3 regions of the Pseudomonas sp. 18173 genome follow, and region 1 is predicted to be linked to each of the others. Evidence: predicted binding sites of a transcription regulator. Region 1 holds the regulator's gene; each other region holds the start of a gene.
The links. Region 1 encodes sigma-54, which starts transcription at its own class of promoters, with help from an activator protein. Its sites were predicted from a motif close to ANTGGCATNNANNTTGCTNT; they were not measured.
Positions count from the first base shown of each region.

Region 2: a site for sigma-54 is predicted at 3,648-3,667, ahead of glnA (type I glutamate--ammonia ligase). Genes of this name have one in related genera too.
Region 3: a site for sigma-54 is predicted at 3,233-3,252, ahead of glnK (P-II family nitrogen regulator). Genes of this name have one in related genera too.

Region 1 covers NZ_JBKFTN010000009.1:30,497-37,782, reverse strand. Annotated here, with positions in the region: gene tldD (metalloprotease TldD) at 1-180, shown strand, start outside; gene yjgA (ribosome biogenesis factor YjgA) at 241-765, opposite strand; gene pmbA (metalloprotease PmbA) at 874-2,220, shown strand; gene ACLD1X_RS12360 (HPr family phosphocarrier protein) at 2,371-2,646, opposite strand; gene rapZ (RNase adapter RapZ) at 2,662-3,519, opposite strand; gene ptsN (PTS IIA-like nitrogen regulatory protein PtsN) at 3,522-3,986, opposite strand; gene hpf (ribosome hibernation-promoting factor, HPF/YfiA family) at 3,999-4,307, opposite strand; gene ACLD1X_RS12340 (RNA polymerase factor sigma-54) at 4,382-5,875, opposite strand; gene lptB (LPS export ABC transporter ATP-binding protein) at 6,060-6,785, opposite strand; gene lptA (lipopolysaccharide transport periplasmic protein LptA) at 6,785-7,286, opposite strand, start outside.
Region 2 covers NZ_JBKFTN010000015.1:24,538-31,823, reverse strand. Annotated here, with positions in the region: gene glnL (nitrogen regulation protein NR(II)) at 1-158, opposite strand, end outside; gene ACLD1X_RS17470 (DUF4124 domain-containing protein) at 389-1,009, opposite strand; gene ACLD1X_RS17465 (DUF4124 domain-containing protein) at 1,006-1,521, opposite strand; gene ACLD1X_RS17460 (cupin domain-containing protein) at 1,547-1,969, opposite strand; gene glnA (type I glutamate--ammonia ligase) at 2,147-3,553, opposite strand; gene thiI (tRNA uracil 4-sulfurtransferase ThiI) at 3,882-5,336, shown strand; gene typA (translational GTPase TypA) at 5,476-7,286, shown strand, end outside.
Region 3 covers NZ_JBKFTN010000018.1:69,861-77,146, reverse strand. Annotated here, with positions in the region: gene ACLD1X_RS20165 (aldose 1-epimerase family protein) at 1-942, shown strand, start outside; gene ACLD1X_RS20160 (YifB family Mg chelatase-like AAA ATPase) at 949-2,442, opposite strand; gene ACLD1X_RS20155 (accessory factor UbiK family protein) at 2,779-3,039, opposite strand; gene glnK (P-II family nitrogen regulator) at 3,460-3,798, shown strand; gene ACLD1X_RS20145 (ammonium transporter) at 3,834-5,171, shown strand; gene ACLD1X_RS20140 (secondary thiamine-phosphate synthase enzyme YjbQ) at 5,385-5,810, shown strand; gene sutA (transcriptional regulator SutA) at 5,912-6,235, shown strand; partial or broken gene ACLD1X_RS20130 (metal ABC transporter ATP-binding protein) at 6,325-6,411, opposite strand; gene ACLD1X_RS20125 (HAD family hydrolase) at 6,422-7,129, opposite strand; gene xerC (tyrosine recombinase XerC) at 7,126-7,286, opposite strand, start outside.

The DNA.
Region 1 (7,286 bases):
GGCGCAACGCTGATCGGCAACGGGCCGGAAGCCATGAGCAAGGTGTCGATGGTCGGTAATGACCTGTCGCTGGACAGTGGCGTGGGCACGTGTGGCAAGGATGGGCAGTCGGTGCCGGTGGGTGTCGGCCAGCCAACGCTGAAGATTGATGCGATCACCGTGGGTGGCACGGGCGCGTAAGCGGCTTTTGCAACAGTGGAGCTTCGGGTGAGTTGCAGGGCAACTCACCCGATCAGGGATTCAACGCAGGCCGCGTTGAGTCTCGTCCAGCTCACGGATGTACTTGAAGATTTTACGGCTGGAAGCAGGAGGCTTGTTTTGCGCAACCTCATGCTGGGCCTGACGGATCATGGAACGCAGTTGCTGGCGATCGGCGTCAGGGTAGTCGACGACGAATTTTTCCAGAACGGCATCGTCACCGGCAATCAGGCGATCTCGCCAGCGCTCCAGGTTGTGGAAACGCTCGTTGTACTGGCGAGTGGAGGCATCGAGTTGATCGAGCAAGACCAGAATGGCGTCAGTGTCCTGATCGCGCATCAGCTTGCCGATGAACTGAAGGTGTCGCTTACGCGCGATGTTCGCGGTGTGCTTGGGCGCATCGGCCAGGGCCCGGCGCAAGGCGTCGGTCAAGGGCAGCTTTGCAACCAAGTCAGGCTTGAGTGTTGTAAGGCGCTCGCCAAGGTCAACCAGAGCATGAAGCTCGCGTTTAACCTGGGATTTGCTTTTTTCTCCCGTATCGAGGGAGTCGTCGTAAGAATCAACCATGGTGGCAGTCCGCAAAGAAACGCCGCCATGATAACCAGTCGGGGGCCGCTTGTCCGGCCCGGTCGCTCGATGACCGTTACCGAAAGCAGAATTTGAGTGGAGAACAGCATGAGTGCAGTTGAAAGCGTCGGCCCACAAGCGTTGCCGGCACTGCAGGAACAAGTCGAGCAGATCATCGCTGAAGCCAGACGCCAAGGGGCCAGTGCCTGTGAAGTGGCGGTGTCACTGGAGCAGGGTTTATCGACTTCGGTGCGCCAGCGTGAAGTCGAAACGGTCGAATTCAACCGCGATCAGGGGTTTGGCATCACCTTGTACGTCGGCCAGCGCAAAGGCTCGGCCAGCACTTCGGCCAGTGGTCCGGAAGCGATCCGCGAAACGGTTGCCGCTGCACTGGCCATCGCCAGGCACACTTCGGAAGACGAAGCCTCGGGCCTGGCGGATGCTGCGCTGATGGCGCGGGACATTCAGGATTTCGACCTGTTCCACCAGTGGGACATTACTCCGGAACAAGCCATCGAACAGGCCCTGGCCTGCGAAGCCGCGGCGTTTGCCGCCGACAGCCGGATCAAGAACGCCGACGGCACGACCCTCAGTACCCATCAGGGCTGCCGCGTTTATGGCAACAGCCACGGGTTCATCGGCGGTTACGCATCGACTCGTCACAGCTTGAGCTGCGTGATGATCGCCGAAGCGGACGGCCAGATGCAGCGCGATTACTGGTATGACGTGAACCGCCAGGGCAATCTGCTCGCCGACCCGGTCAGCATCGGCCAGCGCGCTGCGCAACGGGCGGCGAGCCGTCTGGGCGCGCGTCCGGTGCCGACTTGCGAGGTGCCGGTGTTGTTTTCCGCAGAGTTGGCCGGGGGGCTGTTCGGCAGTTTCCTGTCGGCGATTTCCGGTGGCAGCCTGTATCGCAAGTCTTCGTTCCTTGAGGGTACTCTCGGCCAGAAACTGTTTCCGGAGTGGCTGACCATCGACGAGCGTCCGCACCTGATGCGTGCCATGGGCAGCGCAGCGTTCGACGGTGACGGCTTGGCAACCTACGCCAAACCATTCGTCGAAAAAGGCGAGCTGGTGTCATACATCCTCGGTACCTACTCCGGTCGCAAGCTGGGCATGCCGAGCACGGCCAACGCCGGCGGCGTGCACAATCTGTTCGTCACCCATGGTGATGAAGACCAGGCGGCCTTGCTGCGGCGCATGGGGCGCGGCTTGTTGGTCACCGAGTTGATGGGCCAGGGGCTGAACATGGTCACGGGCGATTACTCCCGGGGTGCGGCGGGATACTGGGTCGAGAACGGCGAAATCCAGTTCGCGGTCCAGGAAGTGACCATCGCCGGCAACATGCGCGACATGTTCAAGCAGATCGTCGCGGTCGGTAATGATCTCGAACTTCGCAGCAACATCCGCACCGGTTCGGTGCTGATCGAGCGGATGACCGTAGCGGGCAGTTAATCTCCCGTGACAAAAAAGGCGCGCCACCCAATGGGTGGCGCGCCTTTTTTATGGTTCTTCACGGAGTCTGGAGAAACAAAGAAACAAGAACGCCGATTTGCTTGATGATGGTGATGGATACGGCGCCCCCTCACCACAAAGCCGCGGCGTTTACTCGCCTTCGTCGAAGTAATTGTTGATCAGGGCTACCAGCGCATCCATCGCTTCCTGTTCCTGCTCGCCTTCCGTGCTCAGATGGATTTTCGTGCCCTTGCCGGCAGCGAGCATCATCATGGCCATGATGCTTTTTCCATCGACGGTGGATTCCGGGGTGCGACCCACGCGGATCGTGCAATCCTTGAATTGGCCGGCAACACCAACGAATTTTGCCGACGCCCGGGCATGCAAACCCAGTTTATTGATGATTTCGATTTCCAGAGCAGGCATCGCGATGTGAATCCTTTAGCTGAGGTCGCGGTGGCGAACCTGGACGTTCTTCAGGGATTTTTGCAGCGTCTGCCCCAGACGCTCGGTCAGGTAGACGGAGCGGTGATGTCCGCCAGTGCAGCCAATGGCAATGGTGACGTAGGCGCGGTTGCTGGCGGCAAAACGAGGCAGCCACTTTAGCAGGTATGTGGAAATGTCCTGGAACATCTCTTCGACATCCGGCTGTGCCGCCAGATATTCGGCAACCGGTTGATCAAGCCCTGACTGCTCGCGCAATTCCGGTTTCCAGTAAGGGTTGGGCAGGCAACGCACATCGAACACCAGGTCGGCGTCCACCGGCATGCCGCGTTTGAACCCGAAGGATTCCACCAGGAACGCAGTGCCGGGTTCCGGCTGATTCAACAGGCGCAGCTTGATGGCATCGCGCAGTTGATACAGGTTCAGGTTGGTGGTGTTGATCTTGAGATCGGAGAGGTCGGCAATCGGCCCGAGCAGCACGCTCTCGACGTTGATGGCTTCGGCCAGCGAGCGATTGGCGTTGCTCAGGGGGTGGCGCCGGCGGGTTTCCGAGAAGCGCTTGAGCAGGGTTTCTTCGTCGGCGTCCAGGTACAGGACATCGCACTGGATATGGCGGTTGCGGACTTCTTCGAGCAGGTCGGGGAAGCGTGACAGGTGGCTGGGCAGGTTGCGGGCGTCAATGGAGACGGCGACCAGCGGCTGCAACAGTTCGGTATGAATCAGCGCTCGTTCGGCCAGTTCCGGCAGCAGGCCGGCAGGCAGATTGTCGATGCAGTAGTACCCGTTGTCCTCAAGGACGTTGAGGGCGGTACTTTTACCTGAGCCGGAACGGCCACTGACGATGATCAAGCGCATGATTACTGACCGTTTTGCTCGTCCAGGACAACCTGATACAGGGCTTCATTGCTTGGGGCGCTGCGCAGTTTGTCGCGCACGTCCTTGCGGTCGAGCATGCTGGCGATCTGGCGCAGCAGCTCAAGGTGCGCATCGGTGGCGGCTTCCGGGACCAGCAGCACGAACAGCAGGTCAACCGGCGCGCCGTCGATGGCGTCGAAATCGATCGGGGCGTCCAGGTGCATCAAGGCGCTGATGGGCGAAACACAGCCCCTGAGACGGCAGTGTGGAATAGCGATGCCGTTGCCAAAACCTGTGGAACCGAGTTTTTCACGGGCAATCAGCGCCTCGAAGACATCTTGCATCTCCAGAGCCGGCACTTCGCGGGCGATCAGATTGGCAATTTGTTCGAGGGCTTTCTTTTTACTGCCACCCGGCACGTTCACCAGGGAACGGCCGGGGGTCAGGATACTTTCAAGTCGGATCATGGGTTGGGAGTGTTAACGACCGGTTGCGCCCTGAAGGAGGCTCTGGGTCTTTTCCTTATGCTTTTTGAGTTGTTTATCCAGCTTGTCGGTGAGTGCATCGATCGCGGCGTACATATCGGTATGTTCCGCGTTTGCGACCACTTCATTCCCGGGAATATGCAGCGTGGCTTCGATTTTCTGCTTCAGTTTTTCGACGGTCATCGTGACCTGCACGTTAGTGATCTTGTCGAAATGACGCTCCAATCGTTCGAGTTTTTCGCCGATGTAGGAGCGAAGAGGTTCGGTCACTTCCAGTTGGTGTCCACTGATGTTGACTTGCATACAGCTTCTCCTTCGTTGCCAGTGCATAAAGCGGTAGACCAGATGATCTACCACTGGAACGCTGTGGCGTGGCCCTACATCAACCGCTTGCGTTCGCTCGAAGGCGCGATCCCGAGGGATTCGCGGTACTTGGCGACGGTGCGGCGGGCCACCTGAATGCCTTGTGCCTCCAGTAAACCAGCGATCTTGCTGTCACTCAACGGCTTTTTCTGATTTTCCGCGGCAACCAGTTTTTTGATAATCGCCCGGATCGCCGTGGACGAGCATTCGCCGCCTTCGGAGGTGCTTACGTGACTTGAGAAAAAGTATTTCAGTTCATAAATGCCCCGGGGGGTGTGCATGAACTTCTGGGTGGTCACCCGTGAAATCGTCGACTCATGCATGCCGACCGCTTCGGCGATGTCATGCAGGACCAGCGGCTTCATGGCTTCGTCGCCATATTCGAGGAACCCGCGCTGATGCTCGACGATCTGGGTGGCAACCTTCATCAGGGTCTCGTTACGGCTTTGCAGGCTCTTGATGAACCAGCGGGCCTCCTGCAACTGATTGCGCATGAAGGTGTTGTCGGCACTGGTGTCGGCGCGGCGCACGAACCCGGCGTACTGGGCGTTGACCCGCAGCCGTGGCACCGACTCCTGATTCAGCTCCACCAGCCAGCGCTCGTTGTCCTTGCGCACGATGACGTCAGGCACGACGTATTCGGCTTCGGTGGACTCGATCTGCGAGCCCGGACGCGGATTGAGGCTCTGGACCAGTTCGATGACCTGGCGCAGCTCGTCTTCCTTGAGCTTCATGCGGCGCATCAACTGGCTGTAGTCGCGACTGCCGAGCAAGTCGATGTAGTCGGTGACCAGGCGCTTGGCCTCGGCCAGCCAGGGGGTCTTGGCCGGCAGCTGGCGCAATTGCAGCAGCAGGCATTCGCCCAGGTTGCGGGCGCCGATGCCGGCGGGCTCGAATTGCTGGATGCGGTGCAGGACGGCTTCGATTTCGTCCAGTTCGATGTCCAGTTCCGGATCGAAGGCTTCGAGGATCTCCTCGAGGGTTTCGTCCAGATAGCCCTGATTGTTGATGCAGTCGATCAGGGTCACGGCGATCAGGCGATCGGTATCGGACATCGGAGCCAGGTTCAGTTGCCACAGCAAATGACTTTGCAGGCTTTCGCCGGCCGAGGTGCGGGTGGTGAAGTCCCACTCGTCGTCATCGTTGCTGGGCAGGCTGCTGGCGCTGGTCTGGTAAACGTCTTCCCATGCGGTGTCGACGGGGAGTTCGTTGGGAATGCGCTCGTTCCAGTCGCCCTCATCGAGGTTATCCACCGTCGGCGCGCTTTCCTGGTAGGAGGGTTCCTGGATGTCGGTGTTGGGCTTTTGTTCGGCGTTGTCGGCCAGGGGGTCGGAATTGTCGAAGTCGTCGCCTTCTTCCTGGCGTTCGAGCATCGGATTGGACTCCAGGGCCTCCTGGATTTCCTGTTGCAGGTCCAGGGTCGACAATTGGAGCAGGCGGATGGCCTGTTGCAGCTGCGGTGTCATCGTCAGCTGCTGGCCCATTCTCAAGACTAGCGATGGTTTCATGGCTGGGGCTTAACACCTTATTCGCCGGCGCACATGCGCCATCCACTACAGGGCGCCGGGGCGCCAAACATAAGCAAATTATATGCCCGAAACTGCAGCGTTTGCCTAGAGCGCTGTAACAATAAAAAAGTGTTGATTTTTTATCGGGACAAGCGCTCGGGCGACCTGCCAGATGCCGCTGCCTTTACAGGCGGAACTCATGGCCCAGATACACTTCCTTGACCAGGTTGTTGGCCAGGATGGTCTCTGCGTCACCTTCGGCGATCAGTTGGCCGTCGTTGACGATATAGGCGGTTTCACAGATATCCAGGGTTTCACGAACGTTGTGGTCCGTGATCAGCACGCCAATGCCCTTGGCCTTGAGGTGGTGAATGATCTGCTTGATGTCCCCGACCGAAATCGGGTCCACGCCGGCGAAGGGTTCGTCGAGGAGGATGAATTTCGGGTTGGTGGCCAGGGCCCGGGCGATTTCCACACGCCGGCGCTCGCCGCCGGACAGGCTCATGCCGAGGTTGTCGCGGATGTGGCTGATGTGGAATTCCTGCAGCAGGCTTTCCAGCTCCTTGCGACGGCCGGCCTTGTCGAGTTCCTTGCGGGTCTCGAGGATGGCCATGATGTTGTCGGCCACCGACAGTTTGCGGAAGATCGATGCTTCCTGCGGCAAGTAGCCGATGCCGGCCTTTGCGCGGCCGTGCATCGGCTGGTGGCTGACGTCCAGGTCGTCGATCAGGACGCGGCCCTGGTCGGCTTGCACCAGGCCGACGATCATGTAGAAGCAAGTGGTCTTGCCGGCACCGTTCGGGCCAAGCAGGCCGACGATCTGGCCGCTGTCGATGGACAGGCTGACATCACGCACGACCTGGCGGCTCTTGTAGCTCTTGGCCAGATGCTGAGCTTTCAGAGTTGCCATTACTGGGCCTTTTTCTCGTCGGTTTTCTTCTTCGGCTGGATCACCATGTCGATACGCGGACGTGGTGCGGTCACGGAGGCACCGGTCGCACGGCCGGCCGTAGCAACCTGTTTTACCGTGTCGTAGACGATTTTCTCGCCTTCGGTGGTGCTGCCGTCATCACTGATGACCTTGGCCTGGTCGATCAGCACGATGCGGTTTTGCTGGGCATGGTACTGAATGGTCTTGCCGTAGCCCTGGATCGGTTTCGGCGAGTCGACTTTCTGCTTCTGCTCGAAATACGCCAGGTTGCCCACCGAAGTCACGACATCGATGTCGCCAGCCGGAGTGCGGGTGAGCGTGACGGTATTGCCTTTAACAATCATCGAGCCCTGGGTGATGATCACATCGCCCTTGTACGTGGCAACGCCTTGCTTGTCGTCCAGCTGGGCGTCGTCCGCCTGGACGCGAATGGGTTGTTCACTATCGTTCGGCAGAGCCCAGGCGCTCACGCTTCCCAGT
Region 2 (7,286 bases), on a different contig from region 1:
TCACTAATGAACTGCCCATGGCTGCGCTGGCCGCTGATAGCCAGCAGCATCTCCGCCGCCGGGTTCATGTACTCGAGGCGCAGTTCGGCGTCGAGCAGGATGGTGGCGGTGGTGAGGTTATCGAGTAGCAAACGGTGGAGTGCGTCGCTAATGGTCATCGGGACCTCTTTTAGGGCAGAGCATGCGCAAGAAAACAGCGCTGATACGGGCAAAATGCAAAAACCAAACCAAGGCTCCGAAAAGAAGCGTTCGGCGCCTGAAACAGGCGTTTGACGCTCGTTTGCGTGGCGCTTTGCCAGCTTTCGCGGGTAGTTTCGAACCAAAATGGGTTGGAATGTGAGTACGGTGCATATGTTTGCACCAATATAGTGCGCAAACCTGAACGAGGTTAGAAAAGTCGCAGGAACGGATTTTTTTCTTCAGCGGGCTTGTCGCTGAGGGGGCATTCCGGCCGCTCACCGTAGTCATCGAGGGTGCAGGGCTTGATCTTGCGCTTCTGGGCGATAGATGTGCGCTGCACGTGGAAGGGTTGGCTGGCGGTGCGTTCGACGATGCGTCCCTGCTCATCGAGAATTTCCACGGACAGGGTATGGCTGCCGCGATCGATATTGCTCAACGGGAATACCGGGCTCAAGCCGGGTTCGGCGGTAGGCTCGCCATCGAGCAGCAACCGGTAGCGATGACCGGGTTGCAGGCCGGGCTCGTTGGTGACGCTGACGATGAGTTCGCCGGTGTTGTTGCGGATGGTTGCGTCGGGTTCCGGGACCAGGATGCGCAGCACGTCATAGTGGAACGGCACTTGTACTTCAGGGCTGCCCTGGGCAATCAACGGCGTTGCAGGGGCGGGGTTGGCCGCTATTCGATTGCTCTTTGTCAGCGGTACAGGCCTGGTGTTACCGGGTTTGGGGTGGTCAGTGAAAACCCGGTTGCCTTGGGGGTCAACGTAAGTGAAGACCTCCGCCGACGCGGGCAGCGCGATGAAGCAGGCGATCAGCAACCAGGTTTTCAAGGCGAGTGTGCCCGTTGCACGGTGAAGGTCGTGGTTGGGCTTTGCTGCACTATTTTTTCGCCATCGATCACTTGCACGGCGAGGCGGTGTTCGCCGCGATCGATGTTCACCAGTTGCAGGATCGGCACATTGCCTGGCTGGCCGTAGGGCTGACCGTCCAGCAGCAGGCGCAACAGATGGGAGCCTTGCAGGCGCGGTTTGATCATTACGTTGATCGTGAAGGTGCCATTGTTGGCGCGTAACGCTTCTGTGGTGGGCAGGCCGGTGAGTTCCAGTTTTTCGTAGGCGCGGTGGGCCGGCTCGGTGTCATCGCCTGACAGAGGTTGCGCCGGATCGATGGGCGGTTGACGCTCGATGCTGTTGATCGGTGGCAAATCAACCGCCCGGGCGTCAATGCCATTGGGCGGTTGATTGCTGTAGGCGGTATTGCCGGCGGCATCGGTGTATTTGTAGATTTGGGCCATCACAGGAAACATGAAGGACAGCAGTAGAAGAAATAAAAGTGGCCGCATTCAGACTCCCTGTGTGAAGCAAAGACTACTCCGCCAATGGAATACCCTCGCTGCCAGCATAGAACACAACAAGTTCTACCGGTTCATCACCGGTGACTCCGCGGTGGGTGATATTGACCATCTCGGCCACTGCTTCGCCTTGCCTGACGCGGCGGATCTGGCCACTGTCCTTGCTCTCTATCGTCAGCTCGCCGCTGAGGATATACGCCGCATTTGGCATGGCATGGGTATGCCATGGAAGTTGTGTATTGGCCGGAATTTTCAGTTTGAGCACTGACAGTTCTGGTTCGGCGTAAGGGTAATGGGTGTAAGGCGTGCTGTCCCAGGATGTGCTGCTTTGCAACAGGACTTTGCGCTCAATCGCTGCTGTGGGCGTTGAGTTACTACAGCCCTGTAGCGCAACAGTGATGAGGGTGGCAAGCAGCGGGGGGAGCATGGATCGCTTCATGTTTCCGTCCTTTGATTTCAAGACGGTACAGGCTACGGGTGGCTCATATTTTTTTAAGCCGGACGTTGCCGTGAATGCCCGGGGAAACATGGACTCCTTGCGTGAGAAGTTGCCCACAAAAAAGGCCTCCCGAAGGAGGCCTCTTTTTGTCACGCCGCTTGCGCAGGCGCTACCGGATCAGCAGCTGTAGTACAGCTCGTATTCCAGTGGGTGTACGAAGGTACGTACCTTGATTTCTTCTTCGCTTTTCAGGGCGATGTAAGCGTCGATGAAATCGTCGCTGAAAACGCCGCCTTTGGTCAGGAACGCACGACCTTTGTCCAGCTCTTCCAGGGCTTCTTTCAGGCTGCCGCAAACTTGTGGGATCTCTTTGGCCTCTTCAGGCGGCAGGTCGTACAGGTTTTTGTCAGCGGCGTCGCCAGGGTGGATCTTGTTCTGGATACCGTCCAGGCCAGCCATCATCAGTGCGGCGAAGCACAGGTACGGGTTGGCAGCCGGATCCGGGAAGCGTGCTTCGATACGGCGGGCTTTAGGGCTCGACACGTAAGGAATACGGATCGAAGCGGAACGGTTGCGAGCCGAGTAGGCCAGCATCACTGGAGCTTCGAAGCCTGGAACCAGACGCTTGTAGGAGTTGGTCGCCGGGTTGGTGAAGCCGTTCAGGGCCTTACCGTGCTTGATGATGCCGCCGATGAAGTACAGGGCAGTGTCGGACAGGCCGGCATAGCCTTCGCCTGCGAAGGTGTTCTTGCCATCCTTCCAGATCGACATGTGTACGTGCATACCCGAACCGTTGTCACCGTACAGCGGCTTAGGCATGAAGGTAGCGGTACGGCCGTAGGCATCGGCAACGTTGTGCACGACGTACTTCAGGGTTTGGGTTTCGTCGGCTTTCTTCACCAGGGTGTTGAACTTGACGCCGATTTCGTTCTGGCCGGCAGTTGCCACTTCGTGGTGGTGAACTTCGACGGTCAGGCCCATTTCTTCCAGTGCGTTGCACATGGAGGTACGGATTTCGTGGTCGTGGTCGAACGGTGGAACCGGGAAGTAGCCGCCTTTGACGCCTGGACGGTGGCCCTTGTTGCCGCCTTCCACGTCCTGGTCGGACATCCACGAACCTTGTTCGGAGTAGATCTTGAACATCGAACCGGAGATGTCGGACTTGAACTTCACCTGGTCGAAGATGAAGAACTCTGGCTCCGGGCCGCAGAATACGGTGTCGCCAATGCCGGAGGCTTTCAGATGCTCTTCAGCGCGCTTGGCGATAGCACGTGGGTCGCGATCGTAGCCTTGCATGCTCGAAGGATCGACGATGTCGCAGGTCAGGATCAGGGTCGGCTCTTCGGTGAACGGGTCCAGTACGGCAGTGCTGTCGTCCGGCATGAGGATCATGTCGGAAGCTTCGATGCCTTTCCAGCCAGCGATGGAGGAGCCGTCGAACATCTTGCCGACTTCGAAGAAGTCTTCATCCAGCCCGTCGCGAGCCGGCATGGTCACGTGGTGCTGAGTGCCTTTGGTGTCCGTGAAGCGCAGATCAATCCACTTGACGTCATGATCTTTGATGAGTTGAACCGACTTCGACATACTGTCCTCCGGGGTGGATTAGGGCGGGTAGTGGATGCCCTTAATGTTTGTGATGCCGGCGCGAATACTCTGCCAAGGCAACCTGCCTCACAAGGGAGCAAATTGCATGCCAGTGCCCCAGCATGGGTTTTTTGCTCCAAATTCACGCTTATAAGACGCAAAAGCACCTTAAAGCGGAAAATCCCGCCCTACAATGTGGCGTCGAAATTGCGAAGTGACCTGTTTTGGTGCGCTCGAAACCTTCTGCACATTAATTGGTTAAACCTTGAGCAATTTCCGCTATAATCCGCGCCCCCCTTTTTCGGCAGGCCTCGCGCGCGCTGTTTCCATGAAATTAATCGTAAAAGTCTTTCCAGAGATCACCATCAAGAGCCGCCCGGTACGGATGCGTTTCATCCGCCAGTTGGCCAAGAACATCCGTGCCGTGCTCCGCGATCTGGACCCGGCTGTGGTGGTGAACGGCGTGTGGGACAACCTCGAGCTGGAAACCCGCGTCAGCGACCCCAAGGCCCTGAAAGAGATGGGCGAGCGCCTGAGCTGCATGCCGGGTATCGCGCACTTCCTGCAAATCGACGAGTACCCGCTGGGCGATTTCGACGACATCGTTGAAAAATGCAAGCAGCACTACGGTGATGCGCTGGCCGGCAAGATCTTCTCGGTGCGTTGCAAGCGCGCCGGCAAGCACCCGTTCAGCTCGATCGATATCGAGAAATATGTCGGCAGCCAGTTGCGCCGTCAGTGCGGTGCCGCCGGGATCGACCTGAAAAAGCCGGAAATCGAAGTCCGCATCGAAGTTCGCGACCAACGGTTGTTCGTGATCCACAGCCAGCACAACGGCATCGGCGGCTATCCGCTGGGTGCCCTGGAGCAGACGCTGGTGCTGATGTCCGGCGGCTTCGATTCCACCGTTGCGGCCTACCAGATCATGCGCCGCGGCCTGATGGCGCACTTCTGCTTCTTCAACCTGGGCGGACGTGCCCACGAACTGGGCGTCATGGAAGTCGCGCATTTCATCTGGAAGAAGTACGGCAGCTCCCAACGCGTGTTATTTGTCAGTGTGCCTTTCGAAGAAGTGCTGGGAGAAATTCTCGGCAAAGTCGATAACAGTCATATGGGCGTAGTATTGAAGCGTATGATGTTGCGCGCTTCCTCCCGGATTGCCGATCGACTGCACATCGAAGCGCTGGTGACCGGTGAGGCGATCTCCCAGGTGTCGAGCCAGACGCTGCCGAACCTGTCCGTGATCGATTGCGTGACCGACAAACTGGTCTTGCGCCCGCTGATCGCCAGCCACAAGCAGGACATCATCGACACGGCCAACGAGATCGGCACCGCCGATTTCGCCCGACACATGCCGGAGTACTGCGGCGTCATCTCGGTCAATCCGAAGACGGCCGCCAAACGCTACCGTGTCGAGCACGAAGAGAAAGAATTCGATATGGCGGTGCTCGAGCGTGCGCTCGAAAACGCCAAGCTGGTGCCGATCGATCGCGTGATCGACGAATTGGGCCAGGACTTGCAGATTGAAGAAGTCAGCGAAGCGCTGGCCGGTCAGATCGTCATCGACATCCGTCACCCGGATGCCGCTGAAGACGACCCGCTGGACCTTGCTGGCATCGAGGTACAAACGATGCCGTTTTATGCACTGAACGCTCGTTTCAAGGAACTGGACCCTACTCGCCAGTACCTGCTGTATTGCGACAAAGGCGTGATGAGTCGCCTGCATGCCCACCATTTGCTCAGTGAGGGGCATGCCAATGTGCGCGTTTATCGACCGAGCTAAGTGCCCGGGGCTGTTTGCCTGTGGCTTGCGTCACCGGCCCCCCGATGCCGCCGTCAAGCTGTAACGGCTTTCACGGACGCTACTGTTAATCGCTGCCAAGACTTGTCAGCACACCGAATCCTCTGATCGAGATACACAAGTGATCGAAAATCTACGCAACATCGCCATCATTGCCCACGTTGACCATGGTAAAACCACCCTGGTAGACAAACTCCTGCGTCAATCCGGCACCCTGGAGCGCAACGAGCTCAACGACGAGCGCGTGATGGACTCCAACGACCAGGAAAAAGAGCGCGGTATTACCATTCTGGCGAAAAACACCGCCATCAACTGGAACGGCTACCACATCAACATCGTGGACACCCCGGGCCACGCCGACTTCGGCGGTGAAGTTGAACGCGTAATGTCGATGGTCGACTCCGTTCTGCTGCTGGTTGACGCTCAAGACGGCCCTATGCCGCAAACCCGTTTCGTGACCAAGAAGGCTTTCGAAGCCGGCCTGCGTCCGATCGTGTGCATCAACAAGGTTGACCGTCCAGGCGCGCGTCCGGACTGGGTTCTGGACCAGATCTTCGACCTGTTCGACAACCTGGGTGCCACCGAAGAACAACTGGACTTCAAAGTCGTCTACGCCTCGGCCCTGAACGGTATTGCCGGTCTGGACCACAACGAAATGGCTGACGACATGACCCCGCTGTACCAGTCGATCGTCGACAACGTACCGGCGCCGGCTGTTGACCGTGAAGGTCCGTTCCAGATGCAGATCTCCGCACTGGACTACAACAGCTTCCTGGGTGTTATCGGCGTTGGCCGTATCGCTCGTGGTCGCGTCAAGCCGAACACTCCGGTTGTTGCCATCAGCGCCGACGGCAAGAAGCGTACCGGTCGTATCCTGAAGCTGATGGGTCACCATGGTCTGCACCGTGTAGACGTTGAAGAAGCTGCAGCAGGCGACATCGTGTGCATCAGCGGTATGGACGAGCTGTTCATCTCCGACACCCTGTGCCAGCTGGACACCCCGGAGGCGATGAAGCCTCTGACCGTCGACGAGCCAACCGTTTCCATGACCTTCCAGGTAAACGACTCGCCATTCTGCGGTAAAGAAGGCAAGTTCGTGACCTCCCGTAACATCAAGGAGCGTCTGGACAAAGAGCTGCTGTACAACGTTGCACTGCGCGTTGAAGAAGGCGACTCGGCTGACAAGTTCAAGGTTTCCGGCCGTGGCGAACTGCACCTCTCGGTACTGATCGAAACCATGCGTCGCGAAGGCTTCGAAATGGCTGTAGGCCGTCCGGAAGTGATCATCCGTCTGGTTGACGGCGTGAAGCACGAACCGTACGAAAACGTCACCATCGACCTGCCGGAAGAATCCCAGGGCAAGGTGATGGAAGAGATGGGCCTGCGTAAGGGCGACCTGACCAACATGGTGCCGGATGGCAAGGGCCGTGTACGTCTGGAATACAACATCCCTGCTCGTGGTCTGATCGGTTTCCGTAACCAGTTCCTGACCCTGACCAACGGTGCTGGCATCCTGACCTCGATCTTCGACCGTTACGACGTGATGAAGTCCGGCGACATGTCCGGCCGTCAGAACGGCGTTCTGGTTTCGGTTGAAACCGGCAAGGCTCTGACCTACTCCCTGGAAACCCTGCAGGCACGTGGCAAGCTGTTCGTTGAACACGGTCAGGAAATCTACAACGGTCAGATCGTTGGCCTGAACAGCCGTGACAACGACCTGGGCGTCAACCCTACCAAGGGCAAGAAGCTCGACAACATGCGTGCTTCGGGTAAAGACGAAACCATCGCCCTGGTTCCACCTGTTCGTTTCACCCTGGAACAGGCTCTGGAATTCATTCAGGACGACGAGCTGTGTGAAGTGACTCCTAAGTCCATCCGTCTTCGCAAGAAGATCCTGGACGAAAGCGAGCGTACCCGCGCTGCCAAGAAAGC
Region 3 (7,286 bases), on a different contig from region 1:
TCGGTCGGAAATGTGCGCATGGGCTGGGATTCGCCGGTCAAGGACGTGGTCAATCCGTCCTTCATTGAGCTCAACGGTCGTGGCGGCCTGGGCTGGCTGGAAGGCTTCAACGAGTTGGTCACCCGCTGCGGCTACGAATGGGTCGGCCACCCGGGCGTCGACAACGGTGAACTGCTGACTCTGCATGGCCGCGCCGCCAATATCCCGGCCAGCAAGGTCACCCTGCATATAGATGAAAAACCGCCTTACGCGATCACCCTGCGCGGCGAACTGAAAGAGCAGGCGTTCAAGAAGGTCGACTTCTCCGTTGCGACCGAACTGGTCACCGAACCCGGCAGCGTAGTGTTCGCCCTCAACGACACCCTGACCAACAACGGCGACTATCCGAAGGAATACCAGGCGCTGTATCACAGTAACTTCAGCACCCCGTTCCTGGAGCAGGGCGCCCGTTTCGCCGCGCCGGTGAAACAGGTGTCGCCGTTCAACGACAAGGCCAAGGGCGATCTGCCCGACTGGCAAACCTACCGCGCACCGACCAAGGACTACGACGAGACGGTTTACAACGTGGTGCCGTATGCCGATGCCAAGGGCGATACATTGACCGTTCTGCATAACAAGGCCGGCAGCCTGGGTGTCTCGGTCGGCTTCAACACTCAGACACTGCCCGTGTTCTCCCTGTGGAAAAACACCGATACCCGAGGCCAGGGCTATGTCACGGGGCTGGAACCGGGAACAAGTTTTTCCTACAACCGCCGGTATCAGCGGCCACTTGGTTTGGTGCCGATTATTGGGGTTAAAGAGCAGAAGCGGTTTCAGATCAAGTACAGCTTGCTGGCGGATAAGGGGGCTGTGGATAAGGCGTTGCATCGGGTGAGCGAGATTCAGGGTGCTCGGGAAACCGAGGTACGACAAACGCCGTTAGTTGATCTATCCAAGGAGTAATTCTGGTCAGTTTGTGCTCGGCCGATACTGCAGCGCCTCAGCCAGATGGTCGCGGGTGATGCCATCAACTTGCTCAAGGTCCGCCAGGGTGCGGGAGACTTTGAGCAGTCGATGGGCCGCTCGCAGCGACAAGGTCAATCGCTCACACGCCGTTTCCAGCCAGGCTTCGTCGGTTGTGGATAACTTGCAGTGTTCGCGCAGGCCCGGCAGATCAAGGAAAGCGTTCGCGCAGCCCTGGCGTTTTTGTTGTCGCTCTCGGGCGTCGGCAACCAGCACTGCGGCAGTAGCGGTGTCATCACCGGGTTTCAGCGCAGGGTTCAACGCTGTGGCTTCACGAGCGACGGTCAGGTGCAGGTCGATTCGGTCCAGCAACGGCCCCGACAGTTTGTTGCGGTAACGCTGGACCATGTCCGGTGTACAACTGCATTTGCCGCTGGGTTCGCCAAGATATCCACAGGGGCACGGGTTCATCGCGGCTACTAATTGGAAACGGGCCGGGAAGCGGACACGGTCCTTGGCGCGGGAGATTACGATGTGACCGGACTCAAGCGGCTCCCGTAGCACCTCCAATACCTTGCGATCAAACTCCGGGAGTTCGTCCAGAAACAGTACACCGTGGTGGGCGAGGGTGATTTCGCCGGGCTGCGGTTTCGAACCGCCTCCCACCAGCGCGGGCCCGGATGCCGAGTGATGTGGCTGGCGAAACGGCCGCTGCGGCCAATGGCTCAACGGCGAACAACTGACGACCGACTGAATCGCCGCCACTTCCAGTGCTTCATTTTCGGCCAGCGGCGGCAGCAATCCCGGCAGGCGGCTCGCCAACAGGGTTTTCCCCGTTCCCGGCGGCCCACTGAACAACAGGTTGTGAGCACCTGCGGCAGCGATCAGCAGCGCACGTTTGGCCGCGAGTTGCCCCTGCACTTCATTCAGGTCGGGATAAGGTTTGCTGGCATAGAGCAGGCCATTGGAGACATAAGGCTCAATCGGGGTATGCCCGTTGAAATGCGCAACGGCCTCAAGCAGATGATCCACGGCAATCACTTTCAGTCCCGAGGCCAGGCACGCCTCTTCAGCGTTAGCTCGCGGCACCATCAACCAGCGCCCGGCCTTGCGCGCCGCCAGCGCCGCCGGCAATACCCCGCGAACCGCCCGCACGGCACCTGACAGCGCCAACTCCCCAAGGCATTCCGCATCATCGAGCGTCAACGTCGGCACCTGCACACTGGCCGAGAGAATCCCCAGGGCAATCGCCAGATCGAAGCGCCCGCCATCCTTGGGCAAATCCGCCGGCGCCAGATTCAACGTGATCCGCCGCGCCGGAAATTGCAGCCCCGAATTGATGATCGCACTGCGCACCCGATCCTTGCTTTCCTTCACCGCCGCTTCGGGCAGGCCGACCATCGTCAGTGATGGCAAACCATTGGCCAGATGGACTTCAACGGTGACAGCGGGCGCATCCACGCCAATCTGGGCGCGGCTGTGGACGATGGAGAGGGACATGGTCGTTCCTTGAGATGACGGGAGCCGCTTCCTGCGGGCTTTTGAAGGGTAGTCGGGGGGAGGGAATTCTGGTGAGGCGGGTGAGGGGGCAAACTTTCACTGGATGTTGCGGGGACGGAGTGACCTAGGCAAACGCCACCTGTAGGAGCGAGCTTGCTCGCGAAAAACCCAAATGCGCCGCTGGTCATCCGGCTTTACGCGTTATCGTTCACGACCTTCACGACCTTCACGACCTTCACGACCTTCACGACCTTCACGACCTTCACGACCTTCACGACTTTCGCGAGCAAGCTCGCTCCTACAGTGGATTGGGTTCCACAGTGAGCATTTGCGGTGTTATTCGGTTGGTGGGTTCAGCTTCGCTTCCAGCTCGGCGACTTTCGCTTCGAGGCTTTCGAGGCGGGCGCGGGTGCGCGCCAGCACGACCATCTGACTGTCGAATTCTTCGCGACTCACCAAATCCAGTTTGCTGAAGCCACTTTGCAGCAACATTTTGAACTGGCTTTCGATTTCAGCTTTCGGCAGGGGCGTGTCGCCGCTGAAGAGGCGGGAGGCGGTGCCGGTCAGGGCGTCGAGGAAGTCTTTGGGCGCGAGCATGTGGGATGTCCTGATAACAATGGCAGGCAGTGTATCACGCAGTGTCTATAGTCATTTCCGCGGGCGAGGGGTGCACGCTTTTCGCGCATGGGGACGGGCGGCGTCGCACCGTTGTTGTGCGTAACACGTCGGCTGTTGTTGCGAAGTCGCTGTCATCAGCGGGCAAAGGCTTGAAAACAGTGAAATTTCCAGAGATGGCAAGCTTTCTGCTTAGACCCTCATGACCCATGCACTGATGCAGTCGCTGTGACGAATGCAGTGCGCCAAACGAAGCGCGGGGGAGTGTTTCGTCAGGAGCGGTTTGCTGGCGTCGGACGGGCAGGTAAGGCCGACGACGCGTTACAAAGCCAGGCACTGCGCTTAGACTTGAGACGGGTTTGTTTTCCTGGGGCAAGTCCACCAATTCGGGAGAGAGTTTTCATGAAGCTAGTCACTGCCATCATCAAGCCGTTCAAGCTGGACGACGTACGCGAGTCGCTGTCCGAGATCGGCGTGCAGGGCATTACCGTCACTGAAGTCAAAGGCTTTGGTCGGCAGAAGGGTCACACCGAGCTGTATCGCGGCGCGGAATACGTGGTCGATTTCCTGCCCAAGGTGAAGATCGACGTCGCCATCGACGACAAGGATCTGGACCGGGTAATCGAGGCCATCACCAAGGCTGCCAACACCGGCAAGATCGGTGACGGCAAGATCTTCGTGGTCAATCTGGAACAGGCGATTCGCATCCGTACCGGCGAAACCGATACCGACGCAATCTAAGCCGCCACAAACCCAACGCCCCAGGAGAAAACAATATGACTCTGCGTAAATTCGCAGGGCTAGGAGCCCTGTTGTCCATCGTAATGCCCAGCCTTGCTTTGGCGGCAGACGAAGTGGCGGCCCCGGTCCTCAACTCCGGCGACACTGCCTGGATGTTGACCTCTACAGCCTTGGTGCTGTTCATGACAATTCCCGGCCTCGCGCTGTTCTACGGCGGCATGGTTCGGTCGAAAAACATTCTTTCCGTGATGATGCAGTGCTTCGCCATTACCGGTCTGATCAGCGTCCTGTGGGTCATTTATGGCTACAGCATCGCGTTCGACACCACGGGCATGGAGCAGGGCGTCGTCAACTTCAACTCGTTCTTCGGCGGCATGGGCAAGGCGTTCCTCGCCGGCATCACGCCAGCCAGCCTGACCGGGCCTGCGGCGCTGTTCCCTGAGGCAGTGTTCGTCACCTTCCAGATGACTTTCGCGATCATCACCCCGGCGTTGATCGTCGGCGCCTTCGCCGAGCGGATGAAGTTCTCCGCAATGCTGGTGTTCATGGGCGTGTGGTTCACCCTGGTTTACGCGCCGATTGCGCACATGGTCTGGTCCGGTAACGGCGGCCTGTTGTGGGACTGGGGCGTTCTGGACTTCGCCGGCGGCACCGTGGTGCACATCAACGCCGGTGTGGCCGGTCTGGTTGCGTGCCTGGTGCTGGGCAAGCGCAAAGGCTTCCCGACCACGCCGATGGCGCCGCACAACCTCGGTTACACCCTGATGGGCGCGGCCATGCTGTGGGTCGGCTGGTTCGGTTTCAACGCCGGTTCCGCCGCTGCGGCCAATGGCACCGCCGGTATGGCGATGCTGGTGACGCAAATCGCTACCGCCGCTGCTGCACTGGGCTGGATGTTTGCCGAATGGATCACCCACGGCAAACCTAGCGCACTGGGTATCGCTTCGGGCGTGGTTGCCGGCCTGGTGGCAATCACCCCGGCTGCCGGTACCGTTGGCCCGATGGGCGCGCTGGTCATCGGTCTGGCGGCAGGCGTGGTGTGCTTCTTCTGTGCCACCACCCTGAAGCGCAAGCTCGGCTATGACGACTCCCTGGACGCCTTCGGCGTGCACGGTATCGGCGGTATCCTCGGCGCGATCCTGACCGGCGTGTTCGCCGCACCGTCCCTGGGTGGCTTCGGCACCGTGACCGACATCGCCGCACAAGTGTGGATTCAATGCAAAGGCGTGGGCTTCACGGTGATCTACACCGCGATCGCCACATTCATCATCCTCAAGGTGCTGGATGCGGTCATGGGCCTGCGCATCAACGAAGAAGAAGAAGCGGTCGGCATCGATCTGGCGCTTCACAACGAACGCGGCTACAACTTGTAAGTACGCGTGTAAAAACTTGCCCGGCTTGCCGGGCATTTTTTTGTCTGAAATTTGTCATTGAAGAGCGCGCTGAAAGGTTTTTTCCTACAGGTTTTACGATGTTTGCGTCGGGTGTGTTTGTGCAGTCGAAGGCTTACAGGATTGAAGGAATATTAGGGCCTTTGTTTTTTCCCAGAGCGCGCTAGAATGCGCCCCGAACGTGCGGAGAACTGTATGTGGCAACAGACTCTGATTACCTTGCGGGCGAGGCCCCGGGGCTTTCATCTGGTAACGGACGAGTTACTCGCCGGCCTGCCTGAACTCAAGGCGTGTCGGGTCGGTCTGTTGCATTTGTGGCTGCAGCATACCTCGGCGTCGTTGACCATCAACGAGAACGCCGATCCGGCGGTACGTCGCGACTTCGAACGGTTTTTCAATCGTCTGATCCCACAAGGAACAGACGGCTATGAGCATAACGACGAAGGCCTGGACGACCTCCCGGCGCACTTCAAGGCCAGCGTACTTGGCTGTCAGCTCAGTTTGCCGATTTCGGCAGGCCGGCTGGCGTTGGGGACCTGGCAAGGCATTTACCTGGGCGAGCACCGTGATCATGGCGGTGTCCGTAAAGTCCTCGCCACCGTGCACGGTGAAGAGGCATAACCGCTGGTCAGCAGCGGCCGTTGATTTTTTTCCGGCAGCCTTCGACAGAGGGCAAAGCTGGGCTATAACTAATCTGCTTTTCGCAAGTCATGAGGTAGAACATGAGCGACGATGATCTGGAAAACGACGACCTCGAAGTAGGCGACGACGACGAAACCGAAGAAGGTCTGGAAGCAGCGGCAGAAGACGTCGCTGAAGACGACGGCGGTGATGCCCCGGTTCCAACCGCCAAAGGCAAGGCCAAGGCAGCGGTATCGGTCGATGAGCTGCCGAGTGTCGAAGCCAAGAACAAGGAACGCGACGCCCTGGCCAAGGCCATGGAAGAGTTCCTGGCCCGTGGTGGCAAGGTGCAGGAAGTGGAGGCCAATGTGGTCGCCGATCCTCCCAAGAAGCCGGACAACAAGTACGGCAGCCGGCCTATCTGAGCCTGCTACCCGCTTGCTGAAAAAGCCCGCCGTCGCTGCGGGCTTTTTCATGCCTGAAACAAAACTTGTGGGTTGAATACTGTCCAGTGTGGGAGCGGGCTTGCTCGCGAATGCGGTGTACCAGTCGACATTGATGCTGGCTGACACGACGCCTTCGCGAGCAAGCCCGCTCCCACAGGTTTTGTGTCAGGCCGAAGCCTTGTTCCACCGCGCCAACAACGCCGGCAACTCGGTCAAACTGCGAATCTCGGCATCTGGCAGATGTTCAGCCTCCCAGGCCTTGCCCGCCGGGTTGAACCAGATCGCCCGCATTCCCGCCTGTTGCGCCCCGGCAATGTCATCACCCGGATGATCGCCGATGTGCACTGCGGTTTCAGCGGTTGCACCACCGCGTTGCAGCGCCTCATGAAACAGTCGCGCATCGGGTTTGGCGATACCGATGTCCTCGGCGCACAGCGCAAACTTGAAGTAGTCCGCCAGCCCCAGCCGACGCACATCGGCGTTGCCGTTGGTGACCACGCCTAGGGCGTAATGGTTGGCGAGGATTTCCAGGGTCGGTTCAACCTCCGGAAACACATCGATCTGATGGCGGGCGTGCAGAAACACTTCAAAACTCTTGTCCGCCAGGTCCGACGCCTCGTCATGCCCGTAACCGGACTCTTCCAGCGCATGGAACAGCACACGCCGACGTAGCGCGCTGATGCGGTGCTTGAGGCTTGGCTCGTTGCTCAATACTCGCTCGCGAATAGCCCACAGATGCTCCACCGGCACTGCTCCCAGATTGGGCGCGTGCTCGGTCAGCCATTCACGCAAAACGGCTTCGGCGCTGACGATGACCGGGGCGGTGTCCCACAGGGTGTCGTCGAGGTCGAAGGTAATCAACTGAATACTCATGAATCGTCGCCTTTCATGCGTTTGGCCCGTGGGTGGGCGCTGTCGTAGACCGCTGCCAGGTGCTGGAAGTCCAGGTGGGTGTAGATCTGCGTGGTCTTGATGTCTGAATGGCCGAGCAGTTCCTGCACCGCGCGCAGGTCCTGGGAGGACTCCAGCA